Regions from separate parts of the Streptococcus parasuis genome, predicted to be linked through region 1. Evidence: predicted binding sites of a transcription regulator. Region 1 holds the regulator's gene; each other region holds the start of a gene.
What was found. Region 1 encodes CtsR, which represses protease genes until heat stress. Its sites were predicted from a motif close to TTGGTCAAAAAAGGTCAAANA; they were not measured.

Region 2: a site for CtsR is predicted at 2,392-2,412, ahead of L6410_RS06985 (ATP-dependent Clp protease proteolytic subunit). Genes of this name have one in related genera too.
Region 3: a site for CtsR is predicted at 3,774-3,794, ahead of L6410_RS08505 (ATP-dependent Clp protease ATP-binding subunit). Genes of this name have one in related genera too.

What each region holds. Positions count from the first base shown of each region.
Region 1 covers NZ_AP024276.1:214,238-219,788, reverse strand. Annotated here, with positions in the region: gene L6410_RS01125 (ATP-dependent Clp protease ATP-binding subunit) at 1-1,472, opposite strand, end outside; gene L6410_RS01120 (CtsR family transcriptional regulator) at 1,478-1,936, opposite strand; gene L6410_RS01115 (DUF6568 family protein) at 2,080-2,418, shown strand; gene tsf (translation elongation factor Ts) at 2,577-3,617, opposite strand; gene rpsB (30S ribosomal protein S2) at 3,773-4,549, opposite strand; tRNA gene L6410_RS01100 (tRNA-Cys) at 4,748-4,818, shown strand; gene L6410_RS01095 (hypothetical protein) at 5,338-5,529, shown strand.
Region 2 covers NZ_AP024276.1:1,393,871-1,399,421, reverse strand. Annotated here, with positions in the region: partial or broken gene L6410_RS07000 (transposase) at 54-717, opposite strand; one part of gene L6410_RS06995 (IS630 family transposase) at 764-1,067, shown strand; one part of gene L6410_RS06995 (IS630 family transposase) at 1,067-1,611, shown strand; partial or broken gene L6410_RS06990 (IS110 family transposase) at 1,610-2,116, opposite strand; gene L6410_RS06985 (ATP-dependent Clp protease proteolytic subunit) at 2,435-3,046, shown strand; gene L6410_RS06980 (DUF2129 domain-containing protein) at 3,163-3,450, shown strand; gene L6410_RS06975 (ABC transporter substrate-binding protein) at 3,616-4,785, shown strand; gene L6410_RS06970 (branched-chain amino acid ABC transporter permease) at 5,175-5,551, shown strand, end outside.
Region 3 covers NZ_AP024276.1:1,679,145-1,684,695, reverse strand. Annotated here, with positions in the region: gene ileS (isoleucine--tRNA ligase) at 1-92, shown strand, start outside; gene L6410_RS08515 (DUF1827 family protein) at 414-722, opposite strand; gene L6410_RS08510 (NUDIX hydrolase) at 769-1,236, opposite strand; gene L6410_RS08505 (ATP-dependent Clp protease ATP-binding subunit) at 1,380-3,623, opposite strand; gene L6410_RS08500 (DUF1797 family protein) at 3,953-4,183, shown strand; gene L6410_RS08495 (amino acid ABC transporter permease) at 4,302-4,982, shown strand; gene L6410_RS08490 (amino acid ABC transporter ATP-binding protein) at 4,984-5,551, shown strand, end outside.

The DNA of each region.
Region 1 (5,551 bases):
CGGCTAAGTGTTTCTAAAACATCTTCTTCTGTTACTTCAAGGTCATAGTTTTGACTAGCCTCAGCATCTTCTTTCGTTTTAATCAAAAGCTTGCTGACAGTCTTATATTTTTTATCCATCAAGGCCTTGTCAATACTCGTCAGTCCTGTTTCCTCAGCCTGCCCTTTCACTCGATTTTGTACCGTTGCACTGGCTTCATCCAGCAAATCAATGGCAGAATCTGGCAGGTTTTTACTGGTCAAATACCGCTTAGCGTAGGTCACAGCTGTCTCAACAGTCGCATCTCCAATACGGACCCTATGGTATTTTTCAAAAGTTCCTTTAAGCCCTGTCAAAATGGCTATACTGTCCTCAACTGTCGGCTCTTCAATAGTCACTTTGGCAAAACGACGGACCAGGGCAGCATCTTTTTCAATATGCTTTTGGTATTCATCCTGTGTCGTTGCACCAACAGTGCGTAGGGTCCCTCGAGCCAAGGCCGGTTTGAGAATATTGGCAGCATCTAAGGTTGAATCAATTCCCGAACCCGACCCCATAATAGTATGCAATTCATCAATAAAGAGGATAACCTGACCATCTTCTTCAATATCATTGATGATATTATTCATCCGCTCTTCAAAGTCACCACGGAAACGAGTTCCTGCAATAACGTTCATCAAGTCAAGTTCCAAAACCCGCATCTTAGCCAAGCCGACAGGGACATCACCTGCAGCAACACGTTGAGCAAGACCCAAAGCAAGCGCAGTTTTTCCGACACCAGCATCACCAACTAGAACTGGGTTGTTCTTCGTTTTACGTGATAGAATTTGAATCATCCGTGAAATTTCAGCATCGCGACCAATAACAGGTTCAATTTTCCCCTCGCGGGCTAAGGCTGTCAGATCTCGTGTATAATCCTCCAATCCACCACTTTGAGCAGTTGGTGGCATGCCCATCATTTGACCTACACTTGCTGTTTTAGCCTTTCCACCTTTCATCACGCTACGGATAGCTTTCAAATCTTCTTTGGTGAATCCTGCACGATACTCTAAGTTTTTACGCAAATCAACAAAACGGAATTCATCTTCTATCTCTTCAAAATGAAAACCTACTTTATCTAGAATTTGACTTGCGGTCGAACGTTTGTCTAACAGCATTGCCTGAAACAAATGCTCGCTTCCTAATTCTTTTGCCTTAACGACTTCTGCAATCTTTCTAGCGAACTGAGCTGTATCGTCTAATCTCTTTGAGGAGGGTAGAATATTAAATTTATCCAATTCTTCACGGTATACTTTTTCTGTAACAACAAAAGTAGCATGTTCGAAATCTGAAATACTCATTGGGTATTCTGCCAAAACAGCACCAGCTACCGTATCGTGATTGATGACAAATGCTAGCAAAATATGCCACGTTTCTAAATGATCGCATGCATACCGTTGGGCAATCAACTGAGCATCTTCAAAAACCCGTTGTAAGCCTGTTGAAATTTTCATGAAAATTAATCCTCTTTCCTATCTAAACGACGGAGTAGTTGCAGCATCATTCGCGCTCGAATTTTATCCGCATCTTTCCCCAAGACATCGTCGGAACCCGTTGCTAAAAACAAATTTCCTTCGCGTTCTGTCATCAAGCCTTCATCAAACAACAATTGTAATATATCAGCAAATACTGTTGTTGATAATTGCTCACCCATATTTTTTATTAGATCATGTACCAATTCATGTTTGTCCGAGAAGGTAATCCGACCAATACGAATATACCCTCCTCCGCCACGCTTACTTTCTACAATGTAGCCACGGCTTGCAGTAAATCGTGTTTTGATGACATAGTTAATCTGACTCGGAACCACTTCAAATTGACTGGCTAATTCACTCCGACGCAATTCAGCAACACTGACTTGATCTAGAATGGCCTTGATATGTTCCTCGATATAATCCGATGTATTTTTCATCGCCATAGTATCGCCTCTTTCTTTGACATTCTTTGACCATTATACCGTAAAAATAGATTTTTTTAAAGTAAAAGCAACAGAGTCGACCGTAGTAGATTTTTGAAATCAATCCTAAAATTCTTTATAATAGGAAGAAAAAGGAGTAAATAATGGATTTCAAAACATATATTCAAGATTTTATTACAATTGACGTGGAGCAGGCCCAAACTTTGCTTTCAGCAAAAGAGGGAGGCATCCTCTTTATCGGACGCGCAACCTGCCCATACTGCAATCGGTTCGCGCCAAAACTACACAAGGTAGCTCAGGATAAACAAGCAACAGTACATTTTATTGATTCTAGCCAAAATAGCCCTGAACTTCAAGCCTTACGCGACCACTACCATGTGCCAACTGTCCCAGGTCTTCTTGTCGCAAAAGCAAGCGGGGTCCAAGTCCGCTGCGACTCCAGCATGACCGAAGAAGAGATTGCGGCATTTATTGAGGAATAATACCTAAAAAAAGCACCTGCCATCTAGCCGGTGCTTTTTAAGGAGATATGAAAAATATTTAGGATTGATATTAGTATAGCTCATTCAACCTGTTCATTCATCAGCCCTAAGACCGATTTTAAAAAAGAACCCCCTTTCGGAAGTTCTTCTATATATGATTATTTACCAAGTGCTGCTGCCATAGTAGCTGCAACTTCTGCTTCAAAGTCGTTTGAAGCTTTCTCGATACCTTCACCCACTTCGAAACGAGCGAATTCTACAACTGAAGCGTTCACTGAGTTCAAGTAAGCTTCAACTGTTTTGCTGTCGTCCATGATGTAAACTTGAGCAAGAAGTGTGTAAGCTTGGTCAACTTGAGTGTTGTCAAGCATGAAGCGATCCATTTTACCTGGGATGATTTTGTCCCAGATTTTTTCTGGTTTGCCTTCTGCTGCCAATTCAGCCTTGATAGCTTCTTCAGCTGCTGCAATCACTTCGTCAGTCAATTGAGCTTTTGAACCGTATTTCAACAATGGCAATGCTGGTTTGTCAACCATTGCACGGCTTTCGTTGTCTTGTTCGATTTTGTGGTTGATTTGTGCCAACTCATCTTTAACGAATTGCTCATCCAATTCAGTGTAAGAAAGAACAGTTGGTTTCATCGCAGCGATGTGCATTGAGATTTGTTTTGCAAGAGTTTCGTCACCACCATCAACAACTGAGATAACACCGATACGGCCGCCATTGTGTTGGTATGCACCAAATGCTTGAGCATCTGTTTTTTCAACCAAAGCAAAGCGACGGAATGAGATTTTCTCACCGATTGTTGCAGTTGCATTTACGTATGCTTCTTCAAGGGTTTCACCTGAAGGCATAGTCAATTTAAGAGCTGCTTCGTTGTCAGCTGGTTTACCTTCTGCAATTACTTTAGCAGTAGTGTTTACCAATTCAACGAATTGAGCGTTTTTCGCAACAAAGTCAGTTTCAGCATTCACTTCAACAACTGCTGCAACGTTACCGTCAACGTAAACACCTGTCAAACCTTCAGCTGCTACACGGTCAGCTTTCTTAGCCGCCTTAGCCATACCTTTTTCGCGAAGTAATTCAATCGCTTTTTCGATATCACCTTCAGTTTCAACCAATGCTTTTTTAGCGTCCATAACGCCAGCACCTGATTTTTCACGCAATTCCTTAACGAGAGCTGCTGTAATTTCTGCCATGTCTATTCTCCTTGTTTGTATTTATAAAATAGAGGAGCGGGCTCAGCCCTGCCCCTCTAGGATTGTTTTTGTGTTTGATAAATGATGTAGAGTGTACTCGGACTAAAAAGCTAAAATTTAGATAAATCTAATGCTTTTCTTAACGCCTTCGTTACTTATTTTCCTTCTACAACTTCAACCAATTCTTCGATTGATTCTGTAGATGCTGGCTCAGCTGCCAATTCAGCTTCAACTGCTGCTACGCTGTCTTCACCTTGGTTACCTTCGATGATAGCGTCAGCCATTTTAGCTGTAATCAATTTAACAGCCCGGATAGCGTCATCGTTAGCTGGGATGATAACATCAATATCATCTGGATCTGTGTTTGTGTCAACCATCGCTACAACTGGGATACCCAATTTCTTAGCTTCTTTAACTGCGATTTGCTCTTTATGTGGGTCAACAACGAACATTACGTCTGGAATGCGTGGCATGTCAGCGATACCGCCCAAGAATTTTTCAAGACGTGCACGTTGTTTGTTCAACAATGCTACTTCTTTCTTAGGAAGCACTTCGAAAGTTCCATCTTCTTCCATGCGGTTGATTTCTTTCAAACGAGCGATACGTTTTTGGATTGTACCCCAGTTTGTAAGAGTTCCACCCAACCAACGGTGGTTGATGTAGTATTGACCAGCGCGAATAGCTTCGTCTTTAACAGCTTCAGCAGCTTGTTTTTTAGTACCTACGAACAAGATAACTGCGTCGTTTGCTGCAGCATCACGAATGAAGTCGTATGCTTGGTCAGCCAATTTTACAGTTTGTTGCAAGTCGATAACGTGGATACCGTTACGTTCTGTGAAGATGTACTTAGCCATCTTAGGATTCCAGCGACGAGTTTGGTGACCGAAGTGTACACCAGCCTCAAGAAGTTGTTTCATTGAAATTACTGCCATGAGTATTTCTCCTTTTTGTTTTTTCTCCTCTCCCAAACTTCGACTTGCAGCCCAACCTTACGGCAACAGGGTCACAATTGGTTCGAGATGAGTATTTGTTGCTACAGCAACTCTATTATCATACCAAATTTTTTCACTTTTGACAAGGAATTTCCACTTGACGTATGGCATTTTTTTCGGTAAAATAGTTTCTGTTATGGCGGTATAGCCAAGTGGTAAGGCACGGCTCTGCAAAAGCTTGATCGTCGGTTCAAATCCGTCTACCGCCTTTATTTTAGGGATTTATCCAAATTACTACAAGTTAAAAGCCCGAATTTTCGGGCTTTTTTGACTTTTCATTTGGTTAAATTCAGTTAAAACAGAAAAAGTTTCGGGACAAACTTTGGACAAGAACTTTTTAAACAAATTTTAAAAAAGTTTGTAAAACACTTGATTACTATTATAAATAATAGTGTAATAGATACATAAGGTAAGGGGAGGTTACCTTAGGCAAGGAAACTAACAGGAAGGAGTAATAAATGTTTAAGTACTTAAAAAGCCATTCAAGATTAGAGCTAATAAGCTGGCCGTCAAACTAAACCTTATCATCCTAACCATTGAGTGGCACATCGAATTGGATAGTGAATAATCACTATCCACCCCCTCGGGAGTGTACTTAAATGTTATCAAAAAATGCTATGAAAGTAAAATACAAAGTAAATAAACACGGTTTTGACTGGAAAGCCTTCCTATTATAGTCATTGTTCATTGCATTGATACTCTGGTTGGTTTTCGGATAAGGAGTATCTATGATCCAAGTATTATCAAAGGAAGAAATGATGAACTTCTTCCAGACGCATTCACGCTATCAAATTGCACAAGCCACGGGTATATCAGAGCAGACCCTGGCAAACTATGTCAAATGTCGGACTGATATTGGTGGCATGTCTTTTGATAAAGTGATAAAGATAACTGCATACTATGAAAGTTTGAAAAAATAAATTCCATCACAAAAGAAAGAGA
Region 2 (5,551 bases), 1.0 Mb from region 1:
AAACTCCCTCCCTATGATATAATCAAAGCGAAAAAATTTTTTATGTTAGGCTACTAGCTCGTCCCTAGTAGTCTTTTTCTGTGCTAAAAATTCAGGATACGTTATCTGCTCTTTTAAGAGAATATAAGCTATTTTTAATAATTGATGTGCGAGGGCGATTGTTGCTTTTTGTGAACCACGTCGACTTTGAATCTGATAAAATCGTTCAGCTAGAGGACTTCCTTTTTGTCTTTTGATAGCGAAAGCGGCCTGGCATAAACATTTCTTTAGATATGAATTACCATGTCGAATCTTGGTACTTCGTTTCTTACCAGCACTCTCATTGTTACCTGGACAGAGTCCTGCCCAAGAGGCTAGATGTCCAGCAGTTGGAAATTGACTCATGTCAGCTCCAACTTCAGAGATAATGACAGAGGCTGTAATGACATCAATACCTGGGATAGAATCCAGAATTTCTACCTGCTTCTCGTATTGTGATAGATAGTCATTAATTCGGTCCTCCAATATTTCAATCTGCTTCTGATAAAAATCATGAAGCTCTAAGGATTGCTTTAACATGAAGCCATGATGGTCAGAGAAATAACCATCCATAGCATTAAGAAGTTGAGGTACCTCCTTCTTCAAGCTTGTATAAACTGATTGATGAACAATGCGAGGCGTGATAGGCGTCTTGTCAATCAGTAGTTGAAGGAGATTACGACCTGAAGCACCCATAATATAGTAAAATGAAACAAAAATAGTACATTTATGGTATAATGTACTTATGGCATATTCATTAGATTTTCGTAAAAAAGTTCTCGCATACTGTGAGAAAACCGGCAGTATTACTGAAGCATCTGTTGTTTTCGATATTTCCCGCAACACCATCTATCAATGGCTAAAATTAATGGAGAGTACAGGCGAGCTTCATCACCAAGTTAAGGGAACCAAACCAAGAAAAGTTGATAGAGAAAAATTAAAGAACTATCTTGAAGCTCATCCAGATGCTTTTTTGACTGAAATAGCTTCTGAATTTGGCTGTCATCCAACAGCTATTCATTACGCTCTCAAAGCTATGGGGTATACTCGAAAAAAAAGAGCTGTACCTACTATGAACAAGACCCTGAGAAAGTAAATCAGTTCCTTAAAGAATTTAATAACTTAAGTCACTTGACACCTGTTTATATTGACGAGACAGGGTTTGAGACATATTTTCATCGAGAATATGGTCGATCTTTGAAAGGTCAGTTGATCACTGGTCAGGTCTCTGGAAGAAGATTCCAGCGGCTATCTTTAGTCGCAGGTCTTATAAACGGTGAGATTATAGCCCCAATGACCTACAAAGAAACCATGACTAGTGACTTTTTCGAAGCTTGGTTTAAAACATTCTTACTACCCACTTTAGATAGACCATCTGTTATCATTATGGACAATGCAAGGTTTCATCGGATGAGTAAGCTAAAAGAGTTATGCAAGGAGCAGGGTCATAGACTTTTACCACTTCCTCCTTACTCACCTGAGTATAATCCCATTGAGAAAACATGGGCTCAAATTAAAAAACACCTCAGAAAAGTATTGCCAAATTGCGATACTTTTCTTGAGGCACTTTTGTCCTGTTCTTGTTTCAATTAACTATATCTTCGATATAGGTCGTTAGCTTGATACCACCTGACTGAAGAATTTTATGGATACGATTGGTCTCCTTATTACGACTTTCCACATAATGTTTTCGTTGTCTGGTCAACTCCCTCAATTCTTGAATGGTTTCATCGGGAACGAAACTCCGAGGTAGTAGACCAATCCGTGTTAATTTGGCAATCCAGAGAGCATCTTTCTTGTCAGTTTTCTGACCTGGAATTGCCTTCATGTGGGCTGGTTGTGCGAGTATCAACTCGAAGTCATCACAGAGAGCATGCCAGACAGGTCGCCAATAGACACCTGTGCTTTCCATACCAACAGCTTCCACATGAAATTGACTGAGAAAATCGTGGCAAGTACGTAGGCCTTTAGTCGTTGTATCAAATGTAGCCATCTCACGCTTTGGACGAGTTGAGGTGAGAGATCCGTGTAGGATACAAACGACAATATTGGCTTGATGGACATCAATACCTGCACAAGATTGATAGAGAACATCCATGATAATTCCCTCCTTCTAAAAATTAGAGAGCTTATCTACCGAATTTTAGTCGTATTTTTATACTCATGCCTATCGCATATTTTGGGGTGCTCGTCAGTAGAGTGGATCAGTTTTTCCCTCGATGTTTAACATCATTAACTCGTCAACCACAAAGCCCTCACTATGATTATACACCTAGTGAGGGCTTTATGTTCGTTTTCATTATTCTGTGGGTGAGGGCGGAGCCATCATGGATGTCTTTCCCACTCCCTTTTCTGGTTTTAAATCGTGTTTTTTATTTGACCAATTTTGACTATTCCTATATAATGGGAAAAGAAAATCTCGAAAAGGAGTAAATTTATGATTCCAGTAGTTATTGAACAAACTAGTCGCGGTGAGCGCTCGTATGATATTTATTCACGTTTGCTGAAAGACCGCATCATTATGTTGACAGGTCAGGTTGAGGACAATATGGCCAATTCGATTATTGCCCAATTGCTTTTCTTAGATGCACAAGATCCAACAAAAGATATTTATCTCTATGTAAATACACCAGGGGGTTCTGTTTCCGCAGGTCTTGCCATCGTGGATACAATGAACTTCATTAAAGCAGACGTACAGACAATTGTAATGGGAACTGCAGCAAGTATGGGAACAATCATTGCTTCAAGTGGTACAAAAGGCAAACGTTTCATGCTTCCTAATGCAGAATACATGATTCATCAACCAATGGGAGGCACTGGTGGTGGTACTCAGCAAACTGACATGGCAATTGCAGCAGAACACCTCTTAAAAACTCGTAACAAGTTAGAAAAAATTTTGGCGGACAATTCTGGTAAGACAGTCAAACAAATCCATAAGGATGCAGAACGTGACTATTGGATGTCTGCTGAAGAAACCTTGGCATACGGCTTTATCGACCAAATTATGGATAATACAAAGACTAAGTAATGTTGTTTCTATAAGATTATTCTCACATGCTCCGATGATCGACTTGATTGTTGGAGCTTTTCATTTTTAATTGAAAGCGGTATAATATAGGAAGAATCAATTTTAGAGGAGTTGACATGTTTGAGAAGAAAGATCGGATTAGTTTAACAGTATATTTACATTATAACCGTGATGCCCGTAAATTAAACCAATACGGAGATATCGTATATCACTCCAAACGCTTACGGTATGTTCTTGTCTATATGGATCAAGATAAAGTAGATGTGGCCATTACAAAACTAAAGAAGGAGAAGTTTGTTAAAAAATTAGTTCCTTCATATATGAAAGAATTGGATCAAAACTTTGTAGGGAGTCTATGGCGTGAATCGTTTGAAAAGCCAGAGCCTGCCCACATATCGTCATAATGTAATATGGAGTCATCAGTAATGATGGCTTTTTTTTGTGAATTATTTGGGGAATTATTAAAATTTTAATTTTTTTTTAAAATTTTGATCATTTGTATTGACAATTTTCAGATAATTCTGTATATTAGATACATGTTAAATTTAAGAAAGTTTTAAGGTATTTTCATGAAAACAAGAAAATTTGCAGTAGCGCTTGCTACATTTGCCTCTGCAGCTCTACTTGCTGCCTGTGGTAATGTTTCGACAACCAATACATCCGCAGCTGGTTCAACTGTTGGGGAAACATTTAAAATCGGTTATAACTTGGAGTTATCTGGTGCTGTTTCATCTTATGGTCAAACAGAAGAAAATGGTGCCAACCTTGCCGTGAAAGAAATCAATGCTGCGGGTGGTATTGACGGCAAAAAAATCGAAGTGATTACAAAAGACAACAAGTCTGAAACAGCAGAGGCAGCTACTGTTGCAACAAGCTTGGCAAGTGAGGGTGCAAACGTCGTGATCGGTCCTGCTACATCAGGAGCTTCAGCAGCCTCTATTCCAGCATTGACATCTGCTGGTGTTCCTATGATTACTCCTTCAGGTACACAAACAAACTTGGTTGAAAATGATAAAGGTGAGGTACAAGAATACTTCTTCCGTACAACCTTTACAGATGGATACCAAGGTGAAATCATGGCTAAGTACGCTACTGAAAACTTGTCAGCTAAGAAAGTTGTTCTTTACTTTGACAACTCATCTGATTACGGTAAAGGTGTAGCTGAGGCCTTCAAGAAAGCTTTCACAGGAGAAATTGTTTCAGAAATTACATTTGCTTCTGGTGATAAAGACTTCCAAGCTGCATTGACAAAATTGAAAGATAAAGAATTCGATGCTATCATTATGCCTGGTTATTACAATGAAACTGGTACAATTGTGAAACAAGCGCGTGGTCTTGGTATCGAACAGCCAATCCTTGGTTCAGACGGTTTCGACTCTCCACAATTTACTGAATTGGCAACTGCTTCAGCAGCTTCAAACGTTTACTACCTTTCAGCATTTGTAACATCAGCAAGTGAAAAAGCACAAGCATTCTACGATGCATATGTGAAGGAATACAACGAAGAGCCATCAATGTTCTCAGCTCTTGCATATGACTCAGTTTATATGGCAGCAGAAGCAGCGAAAGGTGCAAAAGATTCAGCAGCTGTGAAAGATAACCTTGCAGCTTTGAAAGACTTCGAAGGTGTTACTGGTACCATGTCTATTGATGAAAACCATAACGTTGTGAAATCAGTTTATGTTGTTGGTTTGACAAATGGTGAGCAATCTTCAGTGGATACAATTTCAGTTGACTAATAAAAAGATAGAAGAAAGAGGGATTTCCCTCTTTTTTCAAATTACGTTATCTTTGCTACATCGCTTAGAAAGTGTTTATACTCTTCGAAAATCAAAATTATCCGTTGTCAACTTGCCTTGATGAACTCCAGTTCTATCTTCGACTTCGTTTCCTAGGCTACTTTTGATTTTCATTGAGTATTATTCTTCTGTTTGTACAAATTGATCATACGAATTTTAAGGAATCAATGCAGACTTTTGAGTGGACATAACTGTTTGATTAGCTCAGATTGATTTTACCCTTTATGTGGCTGATGAATGGCAATCGAACTTGCTTATTTTCAGAAAATTTTGTATAATGTAATAATGCTTACTGAGCTTGAAAAATATTTAGAAAGATTGGTGAACCTATGCTTCAACAACTTGTCAATGGTTTGATTCTTGGTTCTGTTTACGCACTATTAGCCCTTGGGTATACCATGGTGTACGGAATCATCAAACTCATTAACTTTGCCCACGGTGACCTATACATGATGGGTGCGTTTATGGGGTATTTTCTATTAAATAATTTAACGTTTATTGGGGATGGAGGAACTCGTTTCTTTATTGCACTTATTCTGGCAATGGTAGGAACAGCTATTCTCGGTGTTGTAATAGAGTTTTTGGCCTATCGTCCTTTGCGAAATTCAACACGTATTGCAGCCTTGATTACAGCTATTGGAGTTTCTTTCTTCTTGGAATACACTATGATTAAGTTCTTTTCGGCTGATGTAAAAGCATTCCCACA
Region 3 (5,551 bases), 730 kb from region 1:
AGCGTAGCTATGGTGCAACAATCTGTGACCACTGTGCAAGCGTAGTAGAAGAAAACTTTGCGGAAGCAGTAGCTCAAGGTTTTGAAGCATAGTCGAATGAATTAGCTTTCAGACAAGGAACTGAGGCGCAGGCTGTACTAGAGTACGGAAAGGCGAAAGTGACGATGTATCAAATCTAATTCAAATGACTATATAAGTATAAAAGTCTATCTATTTCTGGATAGGCTTTTTTTTCAAAAAAAAGAAGCTGGGCAAAAAGCCCAGCTCCACTACTCAGAGTTCGTGTCAACATCTCAGCGCAGTGGTTGATTGGCAGATTCGTTCGTGTTTTACACTCCAAATCTGACCTAATCAACTGTGCGGGGGTGGGAAGACGAACTCTTTTTTAGACCAGTCGAGTTCTTTCCCACTCCCTAATCTTCAGTAATAATAGGGATTGACATTTCAATTAGGCGGTCAGTATGAATCGTTTGAATGGCTGCCTTATTTATTATCCGTTCATCAACTTTCCGACGTAGAAAATAATCGCGAATTTTATTGACTTCTGCTGGTTGAATGGCACGATATTTATTTCTAATAAGGAGCTCGTAATGTCGTGGAGCTTGTGTAAAAAGGACATCGGTGTTTCCTGCAGAATAGGTTTCTACTAGGAAGGCATCGGTATTGGCTAGTTGATTTTGCACTAATTGAGAATGACTATTCGTCGTATTGATAATCTTCATGCGAAACTTCCTCCGTCTCTTTGGCTACATTATAGCACTCTTGGGTTTATTTATCTAGTCTTTTTTGAGCAAATTCTAGCTTTTGCCATTGTTCAATTCCCCATTTGTGGCTACCACGTTTCAGTTTGTTAATAGCCTCTTCAATAGGAAACCAAGCAATATGATTAAAGTCTTCTAATGGTGCCCCAACTTGTTTGTAACTCGTAACTTGATAGATATAAGCTGGGTTGTAAAAATGAGTATCACGATGGCTGGAATAAAAATACTCATCGGCTTGACCAAAATATTGTCCAATTTCAGCGGTAAAGCCTAATTCTTCAATTAATTCTCTTTCTAGGGCTGATAGGTGATTTTCCCCTTCCTCAATCTCACCACCTGGGAGGAACCAGGCTCCATTAGGAGCTTGAACCAATACAATTTTCTCTAATTTCTCATCAGGAATAACAGCATAGACTCCATAACGATTGGTGTAGTGTACACCATTCTTTTTTTCACCGAAAATTGCATTTGACATGGTATTCTCCTTTTAATAGGGGCTTTTTAGTATTATACCATTTTAGCCTAAATTTTTCTTATATAATAGTTGGAATTTTTTGAATTTTATGTATGAGTGAAAAAGAGCGGGGCAACCTAGCCGGATGCCTCCGCTAACATGTTTTATTTTTCTTTTGGCGTTTGAGCTTTGATTTGGATGGTGCCTTTATTGGTCATGACAGCTCGTAAATCTTTCTCATTAGGATTCTCTAAATAGAAATCGGTAATGGCATCTTCAATTTGGTCTTGAATGGTCCTGCGAAGGGGACGTGCACCCATTTTAGGATCGTAACCAAGATCAACTAATTTTTCCTTTACTTTATCGGTCACATGTAGTCGAATACCGTTTGTAGATAAGCGACGGTTGACGTCTTCCAGCATGAGACTGACAATTTGGAGCAGATTTTCTTTTGTGAGTGGTTGGAATTCAATAATTCCATCGAAGCGGTTCATAAATTCAGGAGTGAAGAAATTACCGAGTTGACCAAGAACAGATTGTGTACGGCCTTCCATAGCGGCTCCAAATCCCACACTGGCTTCTACCTTTCCTGTACCAGCATTTGAAGTCATAATGATAATGGTATCTTTGAAGCTAACTGTTCGCCCTTGTCCATCTGTCAGTCGACCGTCATCAAGAACTTGTAGGAACATGTGCATCACATCTGGATGCGCCTTTTCAACTTCATCAAGGAGAATGAGTGAATATGGATTGCGACGGACTTTTTCTGTTAGTTGGCCAGCTTCTTCATACCCCACATATCCAGGAGGGGCACCGACTAGTTTTGCAACTGCGTGTTTTTCCATATATTCAGACATATCAAATCGAATCATGCTGTCCGCTGAACCGAAGAGCTCAATGGCTAATTGTTTTGATAATTCTGTTTTACCGACGCCAGTAGGTCCTACGAATAAGAAGGAACCAATTGGACGATTTGGTGCTCCAAGTCCTACACGATTGCGACGGATTGCTTTTGCAATCTTATCAACAGCGTCGTCTTGTCCAATGACATGCGCTTTGAGATCACTTGCCAAATGTATCAATTGAGACTGTTCTTTTTCTTTCAGTTCGCCAACGGGGATATTTGTTTTTTGTTCAATGATGGCTTCGATTTCTTTTTCGGTAATGAGAGGAATATCCTCTTCACTAATCGTTGCCTTTTGCATTTCTTTATATTTAGCAATTTGGTCACGATAATAGGCAGCTTTTTCGTAATCTTCATCACGAGTTGCTTGTTCTTTACGATTTTCGGCATCAATTAACCGTTGGTCAATTTCTTTAGGATCCACGAAGTTCAAGGTTAAGTTCATTTTTGACCCAGCTTCGTCTAGCAAATCAATCGCTTTGTCAGGTAAGAATCGGTCTTGAATATAGCGGTTGGATAATACGGCCGCAGCTTCAATGGCCTCAGGGGAATATTTTACATGGTGGTAGTCTTGGTATTTATTCTGAATACCTTTTAAGATAGTGATTGTTTCTTCAACACTAGGTTCGTCAACTTTTACAGGTTGCATCCGACGTTCAAGAGCTGCATCTTTTTCAATAATGCGGTATTCATTTAAAGTAGTAGCACCGACCAGTTGCATTTCACCACGAGCGAGGGCGGGTTTTAGAATATTGCCCGCATCCATGTTTCCATCTCCTGCAGAACCAGCTCCGACAATCTCATGAATTTCATCAATGAAGAGAATAACTTCACGTCGGTTTCGAATTTCTTCCATGAGTTTTTGCATGCGTTCTTCAAATTGACCTCGGATTCCTGTTCCTTGAACAAGGCTGACAACATCTAATCGAATGACTTCTTTGTTTTGAAGTTTATGTGGAACGTCCCCGTCTACAATTTTTTGTGCTAGTCCTTCAACGACTGCAGTTTTACCAACACCGGGCTCACCGATAAGAACGGGGTTGTTTTTAGTGCGGCGGTTCAAAATTTCAATCACCCGAGTGATTTCTTGATCGCGTCCGATAACGGGGTCAATATCTCCACGTCGTGCAATCTCAGTAACATTAATCCCAAATTCTTCCAGCAATCCATTTGGTTGCGGGACTGTTTGGGTTCGACCAGTATTGGGTTGATTGAATCGACCACCACCGTTGCCACCGCCTGCTTGAGTAGGAGGTGTTTGATCACGATTCTTACCAGCTGGGGTATTTCCAGGGTAACCACCTAAATGATTGAAAAATTCACTAAATGGATCCATATTGTTTGGATTCGTTAAGTCCCCTAAGCCACGTAAAATAGCATTATTTGGATCTGTTTTCATAATTTGATAACAATTATGGCAAAGGTCAACTTGCTGTTGTTTGCCATTCATATTTGTATAGAGATGAATGGTAGCATCATTTATTTTACAGTTTGTACAGAGCATTCAATTACCTCTTTTCTAATAGTAACATTACAAAACTCTGTGAAAATTAATCTCATTTTTTCCTACTCGAATGCTAGAATATTGTGTATAAATTAAATCACATACAATTGCGCATTCAGATGAATTTCCACGAAGTAAGGTCTTTATCGAATAGTCAATAAAGGTCAGTTCTGTTTTAATTATATCAAGTTTTGGAGAAAATGCAAGAAACTGATATGCATTCTAGTATTTCTTTTTACGAAAAATTGGGGGAAGAAAATTACGTAAAAATAAGACTTTTTCACAAAATTATGGTAGAATATTCCTATATTAAGAAGAGGAGAATGAATATGGAATCACATTTGGTGAGAATTATCAATCGTCTTGAAGCCATGGCCAGTGATGGTGGTACCTTGAAACGTAATTTTGAACGTGATGGTGTTGTCGTTGCAGAAGTTGCCTACAGCTATGACGAAGAAAATGGTTCAGTATTTACCCTACGTGATGTTGCTGCTCGTGAGACGTATACGTTTGACAGCATTGACTTGATTGCAATGGAAATTTACGAACTGTTGTACTAAACACAGGATAGTTAAAAGCGCCAAGGGTGCTTTTTCTTTTGTGAATAATTAGTCTAGGTAGTTGCATATTTATTCGAAAATGTTATAATGTAGTATACGTCTTTTGAGGAGTGGAGATATGAATTTTTCTTTTTTGCCTGATTATTGGGCTTATTTTAATTATGGTGTATTAGTTACTCTTATTATCGCTGTATTTGTTGTTGCTTTTGGTAGTATTTTGGGTGTTTTATTGGCTTTTGCACAACGGAGTAAATATAAATTACTTGTCTGGTTTGCCAATATTTATGTGTGGATTTTCCGTGGGACTCCAATGGTTGTACAGATTATGATTGGTTTTACCATGACTCATTTAGTTGCTCCAACTTTTCAGTTAGGTATTTTATCTGTTGATTTGTCTCGTCTGATTCCGGGGATGGTTATTCTATCAATGAACTCAGGGGCTTATGTATCTGAAACAGTACGTGCGGGGATTAATGCAGTTCCGAAGGGACAATTGGAGGCAGCCTACTCACTCGGTATCCGTCCTCGTCAAGCGATGCGCTATGTCATCATGCCTCAAGCTATCAAGAATATCCTACCTGCCTTGGGGAATGAATTTGTAACAATCGTAAAAGATAGTTCCCTTTTATCAACAATCGGCGTTGTTGAATTGTGGAATGGAGCGACTACGGTCTCTGCGTCAACTTACATTACAACGGAGCCTTTGTTATTTGCGGCCTTCTATTATTTGATTGTGACAAGTGTGTTAACGTTGGGCATCCAATACTTTGAGAAAAAATTGAATAAGGGGGGACATTGATATGGCAGAGGTTATTATTTCTATTAAGGATTTGCACAAATACTTCGGAGATAATGAAGTGTTAAAGGGTATTGATTTGGATATCCAACAGGGAGAAGTTGTTGTAATTATCGGTCCATCAGGTTCTGGGAAATCAACATTTCTACGGACAATGAACCTTTTAGAGGTGCCTACTAAGGGAAATGTTACATTTGAAGGTGTCGATATCACTGATAAGTCAAATGATATCTTTAAGATGCGTGAAAAAATGGGGATGGTATTTCAACAATTTAATCTCTTCCCTAATATGACAGTCTTGGAAAATATTACCTTATCACCAATTAAGACAAAGGGAATGACGAAGGCTGATGCTGAGAAGAAAGCAATGGACCTACTGGCTAAGGTTGGGCTACCAGATAAAGCGACTGCTTATCCACAGAGTTTATCAGGTGGGCAACAGCAACGTATTGCAATTGCTCGCGGATTGGCAATGGATCCAGATGTCTTGCTTTTTGATGAGCCTACGTCTGCCTTGGACCCTGAGATGGTCGGTGAGGTCTTATCGGTTATGCAGGATTTGGCAAAATCGG